One region of the Shewanella sedimentimangrovi genome, then DNA from elsewhere that is predicted to be linked to it. Evidence: predicted binding sites of a transcription regulator. Region 1 holds the regulator's gene; each other region holds the start of a gene.
The links. Region 1 encodes LexA, which represses DNA repair genes until DNA is damaged. Its sites were predicted from a motif close to TACTGTATNNNNATACAGTA; they were not measured.

Region 1 (3,211 bases):
GCCGCTGCCTGTTGAGCAGAGGCTTTCTGGGCCACGAGCCAGTCATCAAACTGGGCTTCGGGCAAGACTTCCACCACTATGGGCATAAAGCCATGCTGCTTGCCGCATAACTCGGCGCATTGGCCCCGGTAGATGCCGGGTTTGTCGATGCGGGTCCAGGCCTCGTTGATGAAACCCGGGTTGGCGTCCTTCTTCACCGCAAAGGCAGGCACCCACCAGGAGTGGATAACGTCATCGGAGGTCATCAGGAAACGTATCTTGCGATTGGCAGGCAAGACCAGCGGTTTGTCTACTTCCAGTAAGTAGTTTTCGCCTTTGGCCTCGTTGCCTTCGATCTGCTCCATTGGCGTGGACAAGATGCTGTAAAAAGCGATGTCCTGATCGAAATAGCTGTAATGCCATTTCCATTGAGAACCTGTGACTTGCACCGTCAGATCTGCATTGGAAGGGTCTTCCATGGCGATCAGGGTTTTGGTGGCCGGTATGGCCATGGAGATAAGGATAATGAAAGGGATAATCGTCCAGGCTATTTCTACCTTGGTGCTCTCATGAAACTGAGCCGCCACAGCGCCCTTGGACTTTCGGTGGTTGATCATGGCGTAAATCATAGCGCCAAATACCACCACCCCGATGGCGCAGCAGATGTACAGAATCGTCATGTGCAGGTGATATACCCTGCCACTGATTTCTGTCACCCCCTGGGTCATATTCAGCGACATGTCTGCCGCTGCCAATTGCGGTGCCATCAGCACCAGAACACAATACAACAATCGCTTCACAAGACGTCTCCTCTGTCAATTGCGAATCGCAACTACAAAGAAGAGTCACACAGTAAGTCTCTGCTCTATGCAAACTCTTCGGTTCCCAAAAAAGCAACGATGACTTCAAAGTGCGTTGGCGGTTTATCTTGTTCTATCTGTAGCCTACTGCCTTGCTAACCACGCCTGCACCTACAGCTGAATATATCGGTCTGATACACAGAGGGCCGTGGTTAAACAGGGCTCACTGCGACGACATAATCTATCCCGGATATAACAAACTATCGTTGTTACCCTGAACTACATTACTTGCAGTTTAAATATTGATCAAGATCACTTTCTTTTCTAATTAACTGAAAAAATTATTGAAAAAAAGAGCCCCACTGGGGCTCAAGGGGATGGAAGGGGATCAGTGCAGCGGTTGAAACTGGTTGGAAAGGGTCATGGGAATAGCGGCTTGGTGGCAAGGATTTCCATGAGAGTGAGCATTTACATCCTGAAATATGACGCCCATGGCAACCGCACTCTTGGCAACCAGCTGTAAGCGGCGTTCATCTCTGGGGGCCAGGCTGCTGCTCCAGCAAAGTACCGCACTGGAAGTGCCACTGGTCAGCGCTCTTTCCATGGCCCACAGGGTTTCCACTTCATCCTTGGCATGCACCAGTAAGACCCTGTCCATACGCACGCCGGCCTGGGCCAGGAGGTCTTTGTAGCCTATATTGGGCGGACTGATCAGCACTATCCATCGACCCTGATGACTCAGCTGCGCCAATTGGGGGCACAAGTGCTTTAGTTCGTTACGGCCCTGATCGCTGGTGGTCAGCATGCTGACTTCCGTATTGGCGCCGGCATTGTCAGCAGGCAGGTCGCGCCACAGGCCGGGATGGCGGGGAGCATTACCGAGCAGCTTGTTCATAACCAGTCTCCGTTACGGATGACACCGACCGCCAGACCTTCAATGGTCAGACTTTGGCAGCTGAGATCGACTTTTATGGGGGCGTAGGCTTCGTTTTCGGCATGCAGGTAAACCACATTGCCCTTGCGTTCGAAGCGTTTGACCGTCACATCATCTTCAACCCGGGCGACCACCACCTGACCGTTACGGGCCTGCTGCATCTTGTGTACCGCCAACAGATCGCCTTCGAGTATGCCTATGTCCTTCATACTGTCACCCCGAACCCGCAGTAAAAAGTCGGCCTGGGGGCGGAACATGGCTGGATCCACCTGGTAATACTGCTCCACGTGTTCCTGGGCCAAAATAGGCTCACCGGCCGCCACCTGACCTATCAGCGGCAATCCCTGATGCTCAGCGTCTTCATGTTCGTCGCCCGCAAGACGAATACCGCGGGAGGTGCCGGGCATAATTTCAATACAGCCCTTCTTGGCCAGTGCCTTGAGATGTTCTTCGGCGGCATTGGCACTTTTGAAGCCCAAACGTGTGGCAATTTCGGCACGGGTTGGCGGCATACCGGTATCGGCGATATTGCGTTTGATCAGGTCCAGTATTTCAGCCTGGCGCGGTGTCAGCGGTCTCATACTCATTCCTGTTTTTCTATACAGTTACTGTTAGTATATACAGTATTTTAAACAGCGCAAGTATTAACCAGTGTTTAGATTATTGGCACTGTGACTGTGTGGTCTGATATTCTATGCGGCTAACGAAGTGGCCAAGATTGCTGAAGAAGAATGTCAACCCAAGACTCGCTGTGGTATAGAACCCTCCGCTGGATCCAGAAAAAACTGGTGCACACCATAGTGGTGCCCCAGGAGCCTTTTGCCGATCTTAATCTTGATGCGGCACGCCCCCTGGTTTACGTCATGAAAACCGAATCGGTCAGTGATATTGCCGCCCTGAGTGAAGTCACCGCCAAGTTTGGCTTGCCAAGCCCCTATGAGTCCCTGCACTTGAATGGTTTGAGCAGTCCGAGGGTGGTTTGCCTTGAGGGGGCGAAACCCCTGTTTGGGCAGCGTCAGGGCAATGAACCCTTCCTCAATGCTTTTATGCAGTTACTGTCTGTCCATAAGCAAAAGCCGGAGCTGGATATCCAGCTGGTCCCGGTGAGCCTTTATTGGGGCCGGACTCCGGGCAAGGAAGATGACAGCATGCGCGCGGCATTACTGGAGCGGGAAAATCCCACCTGGCTGCGCAAGTGCCTGATGATATTGTTCCTCGGTCGTCACAACTTCGTGCAGTTTTCCAATGCGGTTTCCCTGCGTTATATGGCCGATGAACACGGCACCGACAAACGCATTGCCCAGAAACTGGCCCGGGTGGCCAGGGTGCATTTCCGCCGTCAGCGCAAGGTGATGACAGGTCCGGCTTTGCCTAATCGTCAGGCCATGTTCCATGCGCTGTTGCAGTCCGATAACCTCAAAAAGGCCATTGCCGAAGAAGCGGCTGCCAAGAAGGTATCCGAGGCCAAGGCTCGCGAAACGGCTATAGGTTATCTCGA
Region 2 (3,211 bases), 1.0 Mb from region 1:
TCGGCTCCGCCAACACCTTTGAATATTTTGATCTCAATGGCCGCTATAACGGTGATCCCAACTATTACACCAACAAGCGCCCCTGGTGGCAGGAAGCCATAGACAAGGGCGGTTTGTTTGTGGGCGATCCGGCTGTGGATGCCAACGACGGTTCCATTTCTGCCACGGTGAAAACCCCCGTTTATGACGACAAGGGTAAATTGCTCGGTATAGGTGGCATGGACATTCTTATCGATACCATAGGCAAGCATCTGCTGGGCCCCATCAAGTACCAGGGCGAAGGCCAGGCCTTCCTGATGACAGACGATGGCAAGCTGGTGTATTTCCCTGGCTTCAACAGTGCTTTCCCACCGGGGTCGCAGATTGACAAGGTCGATGGCCTGGCCGGCGACAACCAGGGCTTTTCTGCTCTGGGACGCCTGATGCGCCAAAACAAACAGGGCTTTGCCGAAGTGGACTATCAGGGTGAGCCACAGCGGGTGGTATATACCGCCGTCGGTGGTGACTATCCCCAGCAGCAATGGCATTTGGCCTTTATGTTGCCCACCTCTGCCATTGAAGCGCCGGTGCGGGCCGCCTTCTGGGATGCCTGCCTGATGGCCATTGGTATCATGTTGCTGGTGGGTGTAACCGTGTGGTTGCTGCTTATTCCCCTGCGTCGCCAGCTCAGCGCCCTGTTGGCAGCCATGGAGGATATCGCCCGCGGTGATGGCGACCTCGCCAAACGTATCGAGATAGAGCGTGAGGACGAACTGGGGCAAATGGCCACCGCCTTTAACCGTTTTGCTGAGAAGGTGCAGCGTATGCTGATAGATACCCGCGCCCTGACCCGGGATGTGGGCGACGGCATCATAGAGGCACGCAAGATTTGCGATCTGGCGGTTGGCGCTGTCTCGACCCAGAAACACCAGATTGATTCGGTGGCCACGGCAGCCACGGAAATGGCCCACACCAGTCAGGAAATGGCGGCCACGGCCCAGCGCACCAGCGACTTTGCCGAGCAGGCCCAGCAGCAGGCCCGCGATGGTCGCAAGATAGTGACCGAAGCCACCGCAGGTATTCAGACCCTGTCGATCCGGGTCACCGAAGCCGCCAGTGTTATCAAGGCCCTGCGCGCCAGTTCCGAACAGATCGGCGAGGTGCTCAGCGTGATCCGCGGCATCGCCGAGCAAACCAACCTGTTGGCGCTCAATGCCGCCATTGAGGCGGCCCGTGCCGGTGAACAGGGCCGCGGCTTTGCCGTGGTGGCTGACGAAGTGCGCACCCTGGCATCCCGCACCCAGGATTCCACCGCCAATATTCAGGGCATCATCCAAAGCCTGCAACAGGGCGCCCTGCAGGCCGAGTCCGCCATGGAAGCCGGAGTGGAACAGGCGAGCGTGGGTGAGAACCTGACCAGGAAAGTGGAGCAGGCCCTGTTTGACATCACCTCGGCCATTGAGTCGGTGCAACAGCAAACCACAGACATTACCGTGGCCATAGGCCAGCAGGCCGTGGTTGCCGAAGAGGTGGCCCAGAACGTGGAGAATGTCCGCTCCCTGTCGAACGATTCTCACAGTGCCAGTGAGGACCTGGCCGGCACCCTGAGGGCCTTTGAGCAATTGACCCAGGCCCTGACCAAGAACATAGGTCAGTTCAAGATCTGAGCCTCCGAATTTTAAAGGCGCCTGCGGGCGCCTTTTTTATTGCCTTCATCCTGTTTACCACTGTTTATCTATACAGTATATTTGCAGGTGGAGGTGTCTGGTGAAAAAAATCATTCATATCGACATGGACTGCTTTTTTGCGGCGGTGGAGATGCGCGACTTTCCCGAGTATCGCGACAAGCCCCTGGCCGTCGGCGGTGCCAGCGAACGCCGCGGGGTGATCAGTACCTGTAATTACGAGGCGCGCCGCTTTGGTGTGCGTTCGGCCATGGCCACAGCTTACGCCATGCGCCTGTGTCCCGACCTTATCCTGGTGCCGGGACGGATGGAGGTCTACAAGCAGGTGTCGCAGCAGATCCGCGCCATCTTCGACCGTTACAGCGACCTGATTGAGCCCCTGTCGCTGGATGAAGCCTATCTGGATGTCAGTGACTGCCAGTTGCACCAGGGCTCGGCCACCCTGATAGCCGAGGCCATCCGGGCCGATATCCTGGCGGAAACCGGGTTGACCGCCTCGGCCGGGGTGGCACCGGTTAAGTTTCTTGCCAAGGTGGCCTCGGATCTCAACAAACCCAACGGCCAATACGTGATAACACCGGCGGCGGTGGCCGGGTTTGTCAGTGGCCTGTCCCTTGGCAAGATCCCCGGTGTCGGCAAGGTAACCCAGGAAAAACTCAAAACCCTGGGGTTGGAAACCTGTGCCCAGGTGCAGGCCTGTTCACCGGCCATGCTGGCACAGCACTTTGGCAAATTCGGCGCCGTGCTGTGGGAGCGGGCCCACGGCCGCGATGAGCGCGGCATCTCGCCCCACAGGGAGCGGAAATCCGTTGGCGTCGAGACCACGCTGGCGAAGGACATTCACAGTGAAGCAGATTGCTTGCAGGTAATGGCTTCACTGATCCCCGAACTCAATCGTCGTATAGGTCGCAGCGGCAGTGCCCGGCGTATTCACAAGCTGGTGGTGAAACTCAAGTTCAGCGATTTCCGCCAGACCACTATAGAGCAGCGTGCCGACGAGCCCTCGGTGAAGCTGTACCAGGCCCTGCTGTCCCAGGCGCTGACCCGCGCCGAAGGGCGGGGGATACGCCTGGTTGGGATAGCCGTGGGTCTGTCGGCCAGCGAAGCGTGCAGCGAGCGCCTGACCCAGCTGGATTTGGCGCTTTAACGCCGGTTGCCAAGGGCTGGCACTGCAATGAAACGTGCCGGTTTGGGGTGTTGGCGGCGCCGAAGTTAGACTTTCGGGGGCTTATTTATCCGGTCACCTTTGTGTTAGCTTCGACCTAAGATCTGCTAGCCTGGATTCAACTTCTTCTACCGCAATTGCACAGGGACAGAGTCAATTGACAACACAAGCCATTTCTCAGCAGTTGGCACAGCACTCGCGGGCCAGCTTCGCCACCCTGATCCGCCTGCTTGGTGATTTTGATCTCGCCGAAGAAGCGCTGCAGGAAGCCTGCATGGCGGCGCTGCAGCAGTGGCCCGAGCAGGGGATACCAGCCAATCCCAGGGCCTGGTTGGTGTCCTGCGGTCGTTTCAAGATTATCGATAGCCTGCGGCGCCGCAGC
Region 3 (3,211 bases), 1.1 Mb from region 1:
ATAAAGCTCTCTGCCGAGATTACCTTTCAGGATTTTGTACCTGTACTTGGGTGTCCAAACGAGGTGATACTGACAACGATAGAATACGTGAGACGCGGATTCATATCTGCTCATGCTACTTACTCCTTGATTTGCTGGTAACAAACCGAGGGAGTATTTAGCATGGGCATTCTCCGGGCAAAGCCCCACCAGAACGATCACCACCTCCATAGGAGGTGGTTTTAGGGTGACAACAAAAAGCCCCGACGCAGTCGGGGCCTTTGATTGTCTGATCATTGCCAATCATTCATAGGGGTCGAATTCCAGGCCATGGGCTACCTGGTCAAAGCCAAAGCCCTGGCCCAGCAAGTAACGCACCCGTCTGGCCTTGTCTTTGGCATCCGCTATGGGGGCGAGACCAAATTTCTTGCGCGCCTTGGTGCGCGCCAGGGCAAACCAGTCTTGATCGCAGCCGTTGAGCGCGGTTTCCACGGACTCCCGCGACAGGCCTTTTTGCAACAGGGCCTGGCGGATACGAGTCGGACCATGGCCCTTGGCAATGTGACTGCGGATAAGCTGCCCGGCATAGCGGCCATCATCCAGATAACCGCGCAGCTCACATTCGGCGAGCACGGTTTCCACTTCCTGTAGCTCATGGCCCTTGGCCAGCAGCTTGGTTTTAAGCTCTTCCCGACCGTGATCCCGCCGCGCCAGCAAAGTCAGCGCGGCTTGCATCAGTTCTGGGTTCAGAACACTTCCCCGGTTTCTAAATCGACGTTTTCGCCACTGCTGTCACTGCTGCTGGCGGCGGCACTGCTGCCATCGGCACGGTGCAGCAACATCTCGCGCAGGGTCTTGTCGATTTCGGCGGCGATTTGTGGATTGTCAATCAGGAACTTACCGGCATTGGCGCGGCCCTGACCAATCTTGTCGCCCTTGTAGCTGTACCAGGCACCGGATTTTTCAATCAACTTGTGCATCACACCCAGATCCACCAGTTCGCCGGTGCGGTTGATACCCTGACCATAAAGGATTTGGAAGTCGGCTTGCTTGAACGGTGCAGCAATCTTGTTCTTAACCACCTTAACGCGGGTTTCGTTACCCACCACCTCGTCGCCTTCCTTGATGGCGCCGGTGCGACGGATATCCAGACGCACTGAGGCGTAGAACTTGAGCGCGTTACCACCTGTGGTGGTTTCCGGGTTGCCGAACATGACACCAATCTTCATACGAATTTGGTTGATGAAGATAAGCAAGGTGTTGGATTGCTTGAGGTTACCCGCCAGCTTACGCATGGCCTGGCTCATCATGCGCGCCGCCAGACCCATGTGGGAATCACCGATTTCACCTTCGATTTCAGCCTTGGGGGTCAGGGCCGCAACCGAGTCGACGATGATCACATCCACGGCACCGCTGCGGGTCAGGGCATCACAGATTTCCAGCGCCTGTTCTCCCGTGTCCGGCTGAGAGCAGAGCAGATTGTCGATATCCACGCCCAGCTTCTTGGCATAGATGGGGTCCAATGCGTGTTCGGCGTCGATAAAGGCGCACACCTTGCCTTCACGCTGGGCAGCGGCAATCACTTCCAGTGTCAGAGTTGTTTTACCTGAAGATTCAGGACCATAGATCTCAACGATACGGCCCATTGGCAGACCACCGGCCCCCAGAGCCACGTCCAGAGACAGCGAACCTGTGGAGATGGTTTCCACATCCATGGAGCGGTCTTCACCCAGCTTCATGATGGAGCCCTTGCCAAACTGCTTCTCAATTTGGCCCAGAACGGCGGCTAACGCTTTCTCTTTGTTTGGATCTATCTTCATTCCTGTTCCCTCTTAAAGCAGCCCTGTGGCTGTCAATAAAGTCGCGATTATTCTGTTGGCGCAACCCCGAACGGCGTCGGCATGTTTGTACTTAACTGAGGCTAGTATACTGTACAATCATACAGTATCAAGCCCAGGTAAAATATTTTTTCCCTGTGCCCGCAGCCCCGGCCCTGGTGGCAATTTGCACCGACGCAGGGGCTTTTAGCGCTATGGGGCTCAATTTCAACGAAAACCTTGTTAGTATTGGCGCCACAGTTTTCAGCGCCACCCAGCAGATACGGCCGTCCATGAACAGCACAGATTTCGACGATTTGGAAAAACACACTCCCATGATGCGTCAGTACCTGACGATGAAGGCAGCCCATCCGGATATGCTGCTGTTTTACCGCATGGGTGATTTTTATGAACTCTTCTATGAGGATGCCAAACGCGCCTCGCAGATGCTGGGCATTTCCCTCACCGCCCGCGGTAAGAGCGGCGGCGATCCCATCCCCATGGCCGGTATCCCCTATCATGCGGTGGAAGGCTATCTGGCAAAGCTGGTGCAAATTGGCCAGTCGGTGGCCATCTGCGAACAGATAGGTGACCCCGCCACCAGCAAGGGACCGGTGGAGCGCAAGGTGGTGCGGGTGGTCACGCCCGGCACCCTGACCGATGAAGCTCTGCTACAGGAGCGCCAGGACAACCTGCTGGCCGCCGTCTATCAGGGCAAGGTCGGTTTCGGCTATGCCACCCTGGATGTGGCCTCGGGCCGCTTTGTGGTGGCCGAACTCGACAGCCGTGAGGCTCTGGAGGCAGAGTTGCAACGGACCAGTCCGGCCGAACTCCTGTACAGCGAAGATTTTGCCGAGCTGGTACTGATTAACCATTTCAAGGGCAAGCGCCGCCGTCCCGAATGGGAATTTGACTATGACACCTGCGTCAAATTGCTGCTGGAGCAATTTGGTACCCGGGACTTGCGTGGCTTTGGCATTACCGATGCGCGCCTGTCACTGCAGGCAGCCGGCTGCCTGATGCAATATGTACGCGATACCCAGCGCACCGCCCTGCCCCACATCAATTCCATAGTGCGCTTTAACCAGAGCGACGCCATAGTGCTGGACGCGGCGACCCGCCGCAATCTGGAACTGACGCAGAACCTCTCAGGTGGTCGCGACAGCACCCTGGCGAGCGTGCTCGACAATACCGCCACCGCCATGGGCAGTCGCATGTTACAGCGCTGGATCCATCAACCACTGCGCAACAGAACACACATTGAATCCCGTCAGGGCGCGGTGACCGAACTCTTGGACACTCAAGGCTTTGAAGCACTCAGCCACACGCTGCGGAACTTAGGGGATATTGAGCGGATCCTCGCCCGTCTGGCGCTTCGAAGCGCCAGACCCAGGGATTTTGCCAGGCTTCGGGAT

Region 2: dinB (DNA polymerase IV) is a predicted target of LexA. The motif match lies at 1,705-1,724, and genes of this name have one in related genera.
Region 3: recA (recombinase RecA) is a predicted target of LexA. The motif match lies at 1,907-1,926, and genes of this name have one in related genera.

The regions. Positions count from the first base shown of each region.
Region 1 is NZ_CP071502.1:4,059,789-4,062,999, reverse strand. It holds partial or broken gene coxB (cytochrome c oxidase subunit II) at 1-779, opposite strand, end outside; gene JYB85_RS18135 (cell division inhibitor SulA) at 1,168-1,674, opposite strand; gene lexA (transcriptional repressor LexA) at 1,671-2,294, opposite strand; gene plsB (glycerol-3-phosphate 1-O-acyltransferase PlsB) at 2,445-3,211, shown strand, end outside.
Region 2 is NZ_CP071502.1:3,012,115-3,015,325, reverse strand. It holds gene JYB85_RS13225 (methyl-accepting chemotaxis protein) at 1-1,646, shown strand, start outside; gene dinB (DNA polymerase IV) at 1,747-2,811, shown strand; gene JYB85_RS13215 (RNA polymerase sigma factor) at 2,987-3,211, shown strand, end outside.
Region 3 is NZ_CP071502.1:2,956,066-2,959,276, forward strand. It holds gene tnpA (IS200/IS605 family transposase) at 1-114, opposite strand, end outside; gene JYB85_RS12980 (regulatory protein RecX) at 283-714, opposite strand; gene recA (recombinase RecA) at 726-1,799, opposite strand; gene mutS (DNA mismatch repair protein MutS) at 2,090-3,211, shown strand, end outside.